DNA from 4 places in the Lysinibacillus sp. GJ-1 genome. Region 1 is predicted to be linked to each of the others. Evidence: riboswitches for the same ligand, from Rfam matches in the RefSeq annotation. Region 1 holds a riboswitch; each other region holds the start of a gene.
The links. Region 1 has a riboswitch for S-adenosylmethionine ahead of LO754_RS20890 (bifunctional homocysteine S-methyltransferase/methylenetetrahydrofolate reductase). Riboswitches for the same ligand answer to the same signal wherever they lie in the genome.

Region 1 (3,160 bases):
ATTACTTAGGGGAAGAACTTGTACAAAATCAAATTGCACCAGTATTAGCTGGGGTATATTCGGGTGACCTCCATCAACTGTCGATAGCATCTACCTTACCGTACATAATCGACTATAAAAATGAGTACGGTAGTATTATTAAAGGTTTTGAGGCAAATCGCGAACAATTTGTAAAAGCTTCCAACAAAAAGTTTATTTCGTTTAAACAGGGCTTATCATCACTTATCCATCGTCTTGAAGAAACGTTAACAAATGTAGAAATTATTAAAGGCGTAGCGACAACCAATGTAAAAAAACATGAAGAACATTATACAATTACATTAGCAGATGGAAGCATGTTTGAGGCTGAGCACGTAGTATTAGCACTGCCAAATGAAGCCGTACAAAGCTTATTACAGGACCCATCATTGGATCGCTATTTTAAAGAATTTACTACAGCCTCTGCCATCACCATTTACCTAGGCTTTGATGTACCAGACGCAGTGCTACCGGCAGATGGGACAGGCTTTATTGTGTCACATAACTCGAATGTACAATGCAATGCCGCAACATGGACAAGCCGAAAATGGAAACATACATCTGCTAATAGCAAATTGCTCGTGCGCCTCTTTTATAAGAGCATTAACCCTGCGTATGAAACATTACGTATGATGACAGATGAAGAATTGACAGCTGTAGCATTAGAAGATGTAAAGAAAAGTTTAGGCATTGATGAAAAACCAATGGTTGTAAATGTAGCCAAGTGGATCGATCAAATGCCAAAATACGATTTGGCACATCATGAGGCGTTGAAAGGCTTAACAGTGGAGCTTGCAGAACGGTATCCCAACTTATCGATAGCAGGTTGCTCATATTTCGGCGTAGGTATTGGTGCTTGTATTCAAAATGGTAAAAAAATAGGCGAAGCGCTTGCGGAAAAACTAGTATCACGGTGAAGTTAAAGCTAAAATAATATTTTTTTCGTGAGAAATCTTCTTTGTTAAGTGAAATAGTCTTGACTCTATCGCCTGTAAACGATATGATTCTTTTAATTATTTGAAAAATTCATACTATATTCTTATCAAGAGAAGCCGAGGGACTGGCCCTATGAAGCTTCAGCAACCAACTTATGTCAGGTGCTAAATCCAGAAGACCTTATTGGTCGAAGATGAGAAGGAACAACAATTGCGATTCGTTAAAGCCTTCTTTTTGTAAAAGAAGGCTTTTTATATTTTGGATACAAGGAAAGAGAGGGCTACGATTTATGGGATTGCTAGAAAAGTTAAAAACACATGTGCTTACTGCGGATGGAGCCATTGGTACAGTATTATATGGCTACGGCTTAGAGTACTGTCATGAGGAAATGAATGTACAAAGACCGGAGTTAATTGAAAAAATTCATAGAGAATATATAGCCGCTGGTGCAGATGTCATTCAGACCAATACTTACGGTGCAAATGCGATTAAATTAGCACGTTACGGCTTAGAATCACGAGTGCAACAATTTAATGAAGCGGCAATCACGATTGCAAAACGAGCGGCAGCTGATGGCGGGCAATTTGTTTTAGGGACAATTGGGGGCATCCGTGGCATCCGTAAAAGTGATGCTACATTAGAGGAAATATTATTGACTGTTGAAGAACAAGCAAATGTGTTACTTGCAGGCAATCCTGATGGTCTTTTACTTGAAACGTATTATGATTTTGAAGAGTTAAGTGCAACGTTAAATATGTTACGCGGCAAAACAGAGCTACCAATTATTGCACAAGTATCCATGCATGAGCCGGGTGTGTTGCAAAATGGAATGACGTTAAATCAAGCATTACATGAGTTACAAGCTCTTGGTGCAGATGTAGTAGGCGTCAATTGTCGTTTAGGTCCCCATCATACAATTCAAGCATTTGAAGGTGTGGAGCTTCCTGATAAAGCATTTATGTCAGCATATCCAAATGCGTCACTACTAGATTTAGAGGATGGGCGTGTCGTTTATGAGTCAGAAGCTGATTATTTTGGCCGAGCGGCAGTTGCATTGCGTGACCAAGGTGTTCGTTTAATCGGTGGATGTTGTGGTACGACACCTAAGCATATAGCAGCTGCGAAGAAATATTTAGAAGAGTTAACGCCGGTTGAAGCAAAGTATACGAAACCTGAAAAAGTAGAGATTGTGCGGGAAGCGGAACCTGCGACATATGAACCGCTACATGAAAAGGTGAAGCGCGAACGTTCGGTTATCGTAGAGTTAGACACTCCGAGACATCTAGAAATTGACGGTTTTATTCAAGGGGCAAAAAAATTATATGAAGCAGGTGCAGATGTCGTGATGATGGCTGATAATTCGCTTGCGTCTCCCCGCATTAGTAATGTCGCTATGGGTGCGTTATTAAAGGAGACACATGGTGTACGACCGTTGACGCATATTACGTGCCGTGACCGTAACTTAATTGGTCTACAGTCCCATTTAATGGGCTTAAATGCACTTGGCATTCATGATATTTTAGCGGTTACTGGAGATCCAACAAAGGTAGGAGACTTCCCAGGTGCCACAAGTGTTTATGATGTTTCATCCATGGAGCTTATTCAATTAATTAAACAGTTGAATGAGGGGATATCATTTTCCGGTAAGCCACTTCGTAAGAAAGCAAATTTTTCTGTTGCGGCAGCATTTAACCCCAATGTTCGTGTATTAGATCGTGCAGTAACACGCTTAGAGAAAAAGATTGAACATGGTGCGGATTATTTTATTTCTCAACCTGTTTATACAAAAGAAAAAATTGTGGAAATTTATGAAGCAACAAAGCATTTAGACGCCCCAATTTATATTGGGATTATGCCAGTAACGAGCTATAAGAGCGCCGAGTTTTTACATCATGAAGTACCAGGGATTAAATTATCAGACGATGCACTATCACGTATGAAGGCGTGTGGTGAAGATAAAGAACGTTCAACATTAGAAGGGATTGCAATTGCCAAAGAGTTAGTAGAAGTAGCGGCAGAATATTTTAATGGTATTTATTTAATTACACCGTTTTTACGCTATGATATGACGCTTGAATTAATGAAATTTATCGGACAATTGGATGAACAGAAAAAAGGAGTAAGTATAGATGGCTAAGCACTTGATTGAAGAGCAACTAGAGAAACGAATTTTAATTCTGGATGGCGCAATGGGTACAATGCTTCA
Region 2 (3,160 bases), 2.0 Mb from region 1:
GGCAATTTCTTTCAACGTGTTGAAATTGTTATGGCTGTCATGTGGATTATCTCCATCTATATTCGAACTTTTCTCTATTTTTATGCTTCTGTAATAGGTATAGCACAAATCCTAAATATTAAAGATCCACGACCATTGATTTTGCCATTAGGAATGTGCATGATTGCGTTGTCTCAAATTGTTCATCCGAATATTGTGCATTCTAATAATTATAATCAAAAAATTTGGCCTCTGTATTCAGGCTTATTCACTGTCTTGTTAGCCCTCTTATTACTTGTCATTGCAAAAATGCGAAAGATAAAAAGCAAAACAGCCGGTGATTGTTCAAATCAACAAACTGACCAAAGTACATTGAACTCAAGTGAAACAACATAAAAAATCCAATTTCTCAGTATTTCGATTGAGAAATTGGATTTTTTAAATCTTCACAAAAGCAAATGGAAAGCGACAAATTAGATATGGTATTCAATTTCATCAACAAAATCCCATTCATACGGCGTTTCTTGATAAACATAGTAGTTTAGCCAATTGGAGAATAATAAATGGGTATGTGCTCGCCATGTATTAATAGGTTCTTTAGCTGGATCATCATTCGGGAAATAGTTAACAGGCACTGCAATGTCGATTCCTTTTGCCACATCGCGACTATATTCATCGGCTAGTGTTGTCGCATCGTATTCTAAGTGCCCAGTAATCATAATATTTTTATTATCTTTTGATTGGACAATAAAAACGCCTGCATCTTCTGAATACGATAGTAAACGTAATTCCGGATGATTGCGTACTTCTTCGATTGAAACAGAAGTATACCGAGAATGTGGTGCTGTAAATAAATCACTAAATCCTCTTACTAAATCGACCGTTAAATCCGTAATCACATGTGAATATACACCCGAACACTTTTCTGGTAATTCAAATTTTCCGATGCCATAGTGATGATATAAGGCAGCCTGTGCACCCCAACAGATATGCAAGACAGATGTGACATTCTTAGCAGACCAATCCATTATCTCTGAGATTTCTTCCCAATAATTCACTTCTTCAAATGCCATTTTTTCCACTGGTGCACCCGTAATAATCATCCCGTCAAAGCGACGATGGCGTATCTCATTAAATGTTGAATAAAAGAGTTGTAAATGCGATTTACTAACATTTTTAGACTCGTGTGTTGCCGTATTTAAAAATGTTATATTGACTTGTAATGGCGTATTTCCAAGCAATCGAAGTAATTGTAATTCTGTTTTCTCTTTTTCCGGCATTAAATTAAATATTAAAATATTTAACGGACGAATTTGTTGTGTTTTGGCACGATCTTCTTCCATGACGAATATTTTTTCCTCACGTAAATGTTCTCCAGCTGGTAAGTTTTTCGGAATATTAATTGGCATATTGTTGTCCCCTTTTCTTTCATTTTTTTCTCTCTATGTAAATTAAAAAATCCCCCTCATTCCATAAGAGCAAGAATGAGAAGGATAATTATCACGTTCACTCTTATCTCTCAAAGGAAAAATCCTTTGGTGGAATTAGCACCTTTCTAACAATGTTAGAGGTTGCTGAAGCGTCATAGGGCCAAATCCCTCAGCTTCTCTTGATAAGATTATTCAATTAAAAAGAATTGTATCATGAACAATTAAGAATTTCAATAATACATAGAATATTTTGTATTTAAACGAATGGAAGCTTATGAATTGTTAAACACTACTATCAAGTTATATTTTTGACAGCCAGTCCCAATTCTAATAGGCATACACGAAAATTAATGGAACCAATAAATCGTAATGGCAATCATAGAGGTATTATGTTAACATATACCTTTAGTAACAGAGAGGAACGTGAATATTTTGATTAAAATTGAACTCCCAAAACCAGACTTAGTAATTCGTCAACGTGAGCAAGTATTAAAACCAGGGGATGTAGAAATTACGCCTTTCCACGGTTTTATTGATTTCCATAAAATCACTCGCGAAAAAGGTGGCATTTTCTTATTTTATAATGAAAAAAATGAGCTATTATTTGTAGGGAAAGCACGTAAAATTCGCCAACGTATTAAAAAGCATTTTGAAGATAATGTATCACCAATGAAAAAATACCGTGATGAAATTTTCAAAATCGAAGTGTATGAAATTGATGATCCAATGGAACGTGAAATTTACGAAACATATGCGATTAACACATTCCGTGCAAAATATAATCTAGATAAAGTATTTTATTAAGATTCAAGCCGTTAGCATACATGATGCTAACGGTTTTTCTATTCTATAGTGGCAAAAAGAAAAACCCCAAGCGTTGTCACTCGAGGTTTTCATCATTAGATAAATAGTTTTTCATCTTTAAATTTATGAGCTGTTAGCCAACTGACGATAACAAAGATAATCAATGAAGCTACTATCGGGATGGTCACCGTATGCATACCAAAAATCGTCGGATAAAAGCGATCAATCATAATATATAACGTCATGCCCGTAATCATGGACGCAATCGCCCCGTATTTATTGGCTTTTTTCCAATACAACCCTAGCACAACTGACCAAATAAAGACAGCCTCTAAGCCACCAAATGCAAATAAATTGAGCCAAACAAGTAAATCTGGCGGATTTAACGCAAATACAACGACTGCTAAACCAATCACCGTTGTTACCACGAAGCTAGCACGCTTGATTTCTCGATCATTGGCAGTGGGCTTGATATAGTTCAAATAAATATCCTTTACCACTGTTGAACTAACTAGCATCAGCAACGCATTCACGGTAGACATCGTCGCTGCCATTGGTGCTGCTAACACAATGCCCGCTAAAAACGGCGGCAACACTTTTAACGTAAGCAACGGCATTACCTTATCACCAATTTCAATGCCAGGAATTACTGGACGGGCTAATACACCAATCAAGTGCATCCCGAACATAATTGTCCCAATAGCAATTGTGCCAATAATAATCGCTAAATGCATGCTTTTGGAATCTTTATAGCTCATGGCGCGGACTGCTATTTGAGGAAGCCCTACCACACCAATGCCGATTAAAATCCAAAATGTTGAGACGTACAATGGTGTCAGTTCCCCTTCAGCACCAAATGGTGACACTAGGTTTGGATTTTCCGCAACAAGGGACGTCATAATTTGATTGATGCCACCACCGGCAACGATTGTCCCAATCAGTAAAAT
Region 3 (3,160 bases), 840 kb from region 1:
TGTTACTTGCGCAATAGCTTGTTCTAAATCTGCAATAATATCCTCAACTGCCTCTAAACCGATTGATAAGCGAATGAGCGACTCGGAAACGCCAGTTTGGATTAATTCCTCAGCAGATAACTGTTGATGAGTTGTAGACGCTGGGTGAATAATTAGTGATTTTGCATCGCCTACATTTGCTACGTGTGAAAATAATTTTACGCTGTCTATTAATTGACGGCCTGCTTCTCGTCCACCTTTAATGCCAAATGTAAGCACTGAACCGAAGCCATTTTTCAAATATTTCTTCGCTAAATCATGTGTAGCAAAATCTTCTAATCCATTATAGTTTACATACTCCACAGATGGGTGGTTACGTAAATATTCTGCAACTGCTAATGCATTTTCATTATGTTTAGGAATACGCAAATGAAGCGTTTCTAAACCTTGTAATAAGTTAAATGCAGCATCTGCACTTAATGTTGGTCCAAAATCACGTAGTAATTGCACGCGCAGTTTTGTGGCAAATGCAGCCGCTGCCGTATCAATACCGTATCGTAATCCATGATAAGATGCATCAGGTTCTGTAAATCCTGGGAATCTACCTTGAGTCCAATCAAATTTCCCCGCATCCACAACTACACCACCTAAAGTTGTACCGTGACCGCCAATCCATTTTGTCGCTGAGTGAACGACGATATCTGCACCGAAGTCGATTGGTGTTGAGCCATATGGTGAAGCAAAAGTGCTATCAATAATTAAAGGTAAACCGTTGTCATGTGCAATTGTAGCTACTGCCTCTACATCTAGCACTTTTAAGCTTGGGTTTCCGTAAATTTCAGCGAACACTGCTTTTGTCTTTTCATTAATGGCAGATCGGAAATTTTCAGGATTTGTTTCATCTACGAAAATTGTTTTAATACCGTAGTTTGGTAGTGTATTTGCTAATAAGTTATATGTTCCTCCGTATAAAGAACTTGCTGCTACGATTTCATCCCCTGCTCCTGCAAGATTTAAAATTGAAAATGCGATAGCTGCTGCACCTGATGAAAGTGCTACTGCTGCTGTACCGCCCTCCAATAAAGCGACGCGTTTTTCAAAAACATCTACAGTTGGGTTTGTAATACGTGTATAAATATTGCCCGCTTCTTCTAATGCGAAAAGACGTTGCGCATGAGCAGTGTCTTTAAATACGAAAGCTGTAGAACGGTACACCGGTACAGTTCGAGAGCCTGTCACTGGGTCTGGCTCTTGGCCACCGTGTAATAGTAAAGTTTCTGGTTTAAAATTCGACATGTTTTCTTCCTCCTAAATGGGTTTTTACGATGGTACCGGAGATGAGGAGGATTTATGTGAGAAAACAAAAACCCCCTTCAGTTAAGAAGAGGGTTGCGGTTGCAAGTTTTCCTCCCTTATCTGCCAGATCCAAGTAAGAATCTGTAGGAATTAGCACCTTAGCAAGTTCGTCACTCACTGGTTGCCGGGCATCATAGGGCCTATACCTCCGCCGCTCTTGATAAGAGTATGTGATTCAATTTCCATCGTTGTTACACAGTATAAACATAGACTTTTTTTCTGTCAACAGTAAAATTTATTTTTTTCTGAAACTTCTGTCTGCTCCTTTACGTAATAAGAACACATACACTATATAAAAATGTAGTTTGAAAGGAGTATTTTTATGGTAAAAGCCATGATTATTTTTATTATTATTGGTTATCTAATCGGCTGTATTCATGGCTCTAAAGTGGCACAGTTTCTATCTGGAGTAGATTTAAAAAAGACTGGTCATGGCAATGCGGGTGCCTCAAACGCAACGCTTTCTCTTGGATGGAAATACGGCATATTAGTAGCACTTATTGATATAGGTAAAGGCGTTGCTGCCGTACTATGCGCACTTTACTACTTTACCTCCAATGCTTCACAATTTACTGAAGTACAAATGTGGTTATTAACCTATGCTATAGCTGCTAGTGTAATACTAGGTCATAACTTCCCGTTCCATATGGGCTTCAAAGGCGGTAAAGGAACTGCATCAATCATAGGCATATTGCTCGCTATTGATTGGAAAATTGCATTATTTGCACTTATGTTATTTGTCATTTTATCTTTAACAACAAATTATTTAATCATTGGTGTGCTTGTATTTTATATTGTTTTTTGTACAGCAACTTACTTATGGATACCTGGTATTGGACCAACAATGATTGCAATTGTTCTTTTTGGTATCGCGCTTATGTTGCATATTGAAAATATTAAACGGCTTATCCAAGGGACAGAGCCTAAAGTAACATCTGCCTTTAAAAAATAAACTTAAACAAATTAAAGCCTTGAGAGACAACAAACAAACTCTCAAGGCTTTTTTATATCATTATTTTGCAAATGATGGATCTTGCATTGTACCGTTCTTAGCTAAATTGACATGCCAAGAAAGCGCTTTTTCTAAAATATGTGGTGTATGGTGGCCGCCTGTTGCCTCGTTCGCTTCGTTAAAGTACGCCCATAATTGTTCCTTATAATCTGGATGCGCACAGTTTTCAATAATACGACCTACACGCTCTTTCGGCGCTAAACCACGCAAGTCTGCAACACCTTGTTCTGTGACAATAATATCTACATCATGTTCTGTATGGTCTGCATGCGAAACCATTGGTACGATACTAGAAATTTTACCGCCTTTTGCATACGATTTCGTCACAAAAATACCTAACCGTGCATTACGAGCAAAATCACCAGAACCACCAATCCCATTCATCATTCGTGTGCCAGAAACATGAGTTGAATTTACATTACCATAAATATCTAGCTCAAGCGCTGTATTTACAGAAATTAAACCGAGTCGACGGATAATTTCCGGATGATTAGAAATTTCCTGTGGACGTAATACTAATTTATCAGCATATTTTTCAAAATTTCCATAAACACGGTTTCCTACCTCTTCCGATAGGGTAATAGAAGTAGCAGATGCAAAGCTTACTTTTCCAGCATCCATTAATTCAAAAACAGCATCTTGCAGTACTTCTGAATAAACTTCTAAATTCTCAAACTCGGAATCTTTGAAACCTAGTAATACAGCATTTGCTACTGAGCCTACACCTGATTGTAACGGGCGTAAACTTGTTGTTAAACGACCTACTTTAATCTCTTCGCGCAGGAAGTTCAGCAAATGATTTGCCATAATATC
Region 4 (3,160 bases), 430 kb from region 1:
AAAATCGGTTTTGCTTTTTCTAAAATAACTGCGTGAGGTGTGTTAGAAGCACCTATTTTTAATGTTACTTTTTCTTCAGTTTTTGCACTGTCGTCTGCCTTATCTCCAGTTGTTGAACCTGCTTCATCTTTGTTACCAGCACCACAAGCTGCTAAAGCTAGTACAAGTACTGATAAAAATAATCCTGCTAATAACTTCTTCATTTGTCTACACTCCCTTTATTTTGTTCAAACAATAATATGTTAGCGGTAAATAACCGGTATAACCTTTTTAACGTTTGTCTGTTTTCGAAGTAATCATATCGCCAATCCATTGGATAATAAATACGACTACTAAGATCAAAATAGTTGCCATTAATGTCACATCTTGGCGATTACGTTGGAAGCCATCTAAAAAGGCTAAGTTTCCTAGACCGCCAGCACCAATAATACCAGCCATTGCTGTATAGCCAACAAGGGCAACAGCCGTTACCGTAATCCCAGAAATAAGTGCTGGTAATGATTCTGGAATTAGTACTTTCCATATAATCGTGGACGTTTTAGCACCCATTGAGCGCGCTGCTTCTATAACGCCCTTATCAATTTCTCGTAGTGCAATTAATACCATTCGTGCATAGAATGGTGCTGCACCGATAATAAGTGCTGGTAAAGCTGCATCTGCTCCACGGATTGTTCCAAGTAAAAACTTTGTAAACGGTATTAGTAAAATAATTAACACGATAAATGGTATCGAACGGAATATATTGACGATTGACCCCGTTAAAAAGTTTACGATTTTATTTGCCCATAGTTGGTTCGGGCTCGTTAAAAAGAGGATAATACCAATGGCTAAACCAAGTATGAACGTGATGACCGTTGAGATAGTGGTCATATAAAGTGTTTCATATGTGGCAGACCACATTTTTTCCCAGTCGACATTCGGAAAGAGATTAGTTAGCATCTGCAATCACCTCCGTTTGTACTTCAACTGTATTCAAATAATTTAATGCAGCTGCTACATTTGTCTCTGAGCCATCAATTTGCACAACAAGTGTGCCGTATGCGCCGTTTTTAGTTTGTGAGATGTTACCATGAACAATACTAATTTCTACATCAAACTGCTTCACTAAATGCGATATTACGGGCTGCTCTGTTTTTTCTCCTACAAAGACGAGCTTGACCAATTGCCCTGTAGGATAATTCGCTCTAAGCTGTGCAACAGTCTCCTGCGTTTCCTTCGTATCAGTAATTTGTGAGACGAATTTTTTTGTAATTGCCGCTTGAGGTGCTTGGAACACTTGCAATACTTCACCGCGCTCTACAATTTCTCCAGCTTCCATCACCGCCACACGATGACAAATTTTGCGAATAACATGCATTTCATGCGTAATTAACACAATGGTTAAGCCTAATCGTTCATTAATATCAACTAGTAAATCGAGAATTGCATCTGTAGTTTCTGGATCAAGTGCAGATGTAGCTTCGTCACATAACAAAACTTCTGGATTATTGGCAAGGGCTCGCGCTATACCAACCCGTTGCTTTTGACCACCTGATAGCTGTGAAGGATACGCTTTATCGCGACCTTCTAAGCCAACGAGTGCAATTAGTTCTTTCACGCGTGCTTCTCGCTCACGCTTAGAAACGCCTGCTATTTCTAGTGGAAAAGCAATGTTTTCTGCCACTGTTCGGGACCAAAGTAAGTTAAAATGTTGGAAAATCATACTTACCTTTTGTCTAGCATCACGGAGCTTTTGCCCCTTAATAGATGAAAATTCTTGATTATTGACCTTCACTGTACCTGTAGTAGGTTTTTCTAAACCGTTTAATAAACGAATCATCGTACTTTTACCAGCACCACTGTAGCCGATAATGCCAAAAATTTCACCTTTGTTAATCGAAAGATTTACATCTTTGACAGCAGTCAATTCGCCATTTGCGGTTTTGTATTTCTTCGTAATATTTTGAAGCTGTATCATAGCGAATACTCCTTTTCTCATATAGAAAACCCCTTCTCTCAAGACAAGTAGAAGGGGTCACGTACTTTTATACGCTAAACCGTTCTCTCATCTTTCAAAGATAAATCTTTGGGTGATTTGGCACCTTTTCACAAATGTGATGGTTGCCGGGCTTCATAGGGCACGTCCCTCCGCCGCTCTTTATAAGAGTTCGATATATTTAATAGTTTTTTAATATATTTGTTACTTTACCACGCTAGCAAAGTTCAGTCAATTGGTTTTTTTAACAATTCGTATAAAAATGGTACGGATTGAAAGGCATAAATCTTTTCAATAACCTCTCCTCCATCGCTAACAAGTAAACAAGGTACACTTTCAATTTGAAAATCAAAAGCTATTTGTTCTAAAAAATTGATATTTGCCTTGCCTATTTTTACCTCTGGCAGTAACTGTTCAATGATATTCATCATTTTAGATGCAACGGCACAAGTTCCGCACATCGGTGTATATAAATAAAAGGCAGTTTTGTCTCCAGACTGTACAGCCGTTTCCCACTGCTCTTTTGACCATTCTTCCATGATTTCACGCAACCTTACAAAATATATTCATTATGGATTGAAAAATGAGCACGCAATAAAATCGTCGCTAGCACTTTCCTCGGTGTTGTTTCTACTTCTTTATATGTTGGCATTGTCCGTAAATGCTCGTCCTCTGGATAATGTCTATCCATTAATGCACGTAGTTTATCGCCTGATGTATCCGCATCAAAAAATGTATAGAGCTCACAGCCCTCATATGGGTCGAGTAATTCTTCTAATTGATGCACACCAATTGTACCATTTGTACAAAGGATTGTAACATCTTCACTAAGAATAGGTTCAATTTGAAGCTTATCCGAACGGCCTTCCACGATTAAACATTTGCCTTCGAACATCACGCCACCCCCATTTAGACAGTTATCTACTACAGCATAACATTTGAATAACCGAATTTCATACTATTGCATCTCAACTTTTGAGCGTTTCCATTAATTCATGGCACTAGCAATTCCTAAGATTGCGCCGAAAAATTGTAGCATTATATAATAAAAAACGCCGGTAAATTTGCCGACGTTTTTCTATTACAGGCTTGTTTATTCTGCAATCAATTTTTCGTATTGCTCAGCTGTCATAAGGTTTTCAATCTCTGATGCATCAGCAGGCTCTACAACGATCATCCATGCTT

Region 2: another riboswitch for S-adenosylmethionine. It lies ahead of metA (homoserine O-acetyltransferase MetA); the one in region 1 lies ahead of LO754_RS20890 (bifunctional homocysteine S-methyltransferase/methylenetetrahydrofolate reductase).
Region 3: another riboswitch for S-adenosylmethionine. It lies ahead of LO754_RS01650 (O-acetylhomoserine aminocarboxypropyltransferase/cysteine synthase family protein); the one in region 1 lies ahead of LO754_RS20890 (bifunctional homocysteine S-methyltransferase/methylenetetrahydrofolate reductase).
Region 4: another riboswitch for S-adenosylmethionine. It lies ahead of LO754_RS18730 (methionine ABC transporter ATP-binding protein); the one in region 1 lies ahead of LO754_RS20890 (bifunctional homocysteine S-methyltransferase/methylenetetrahydrofolate reductase).

What each region holds. Positions count from the first base shown of each region.
Region 1 is NZ_CP088912.1:4,197,742-4,200,901, reverse strand. It holds gene hemG (protoporphyrinogen oxidase) at 1-935, shown strand, start outside; SAM riboswitch class I at 1,055-1,154, shown strand; gene LO754_RS20890 (bifunctional homocysteine S-methyltransferase/methylenetetrahydrofolate reductase) at 1,244-3,091, shown strand; gene metH (methionine synthase) at 3,084-3,160, shown strand, end outside.
Region 2 is NZ_CP088912.1:2,173,205-2,176,364, reverse strand. It holds gene LO754_RS10365 (GerAB/ArcD/ProY family transporter) at 1-375, shown strand, start outside; gene metA (homoserine O-acetyltransferase MetA) at 453-1,388, opposite strand; SAM riboswitch class I at 1,489-1,598, opposite strand; gene LO754_RS10355 (nucleotide excision repair endonuclease) at 1,842-2,213, shown strand; gene panF (sodium/pantothenate symporter) at 2,309-3,160, opposite strand, start outside.
Region 3 is NZ_CP088912.1:345,995-349,154, reverse strand. It holds gene LO754_RS01650 (O-acetylhomoserine aminocarboxypropyltransferase/cysteine synthase family protein) at 1-1,275, opposite strand, end outside; SAM riboswitch class I at 1,389-1,502, opposite strand; gene LO754_RS01645 (glycerol-3-phosphate acyltransferase) at 1,658-2,287, shown strand; gene scpC (succinyl-CoA:acetate CoA-transferase ScpC) at 2,348-3,160, opposite strand, start outside.
Region 4 is NZ_CP088912.1:3,770,928-3,774,087, forward strand. It holds gene LO754_RS18720 (MetQ/NlpA family ABC transporter substrate-binding protein) at 1-203, opposite strand, end outside; gene LO754_RS18725 (methionine ABC transporter permease) at 271-939, opposite strand; gene LO754_RS18730 (methionine ABC transporter ATP-binding protein) at 929-1,957, opposite strand; SAM riboswitch class I at 2,042-2,146, opposite strand; gene LO754_RS18735 (thioredoxin family protein) at 2,203-2,514, opposite strand; gene LO754_RS18740 (hypothetical protein) at 2,529-2,870, opposite strand; gene gcvH (glycine cleavage system protein GcvH) at 3,069-3,160, opposite strand, start outside.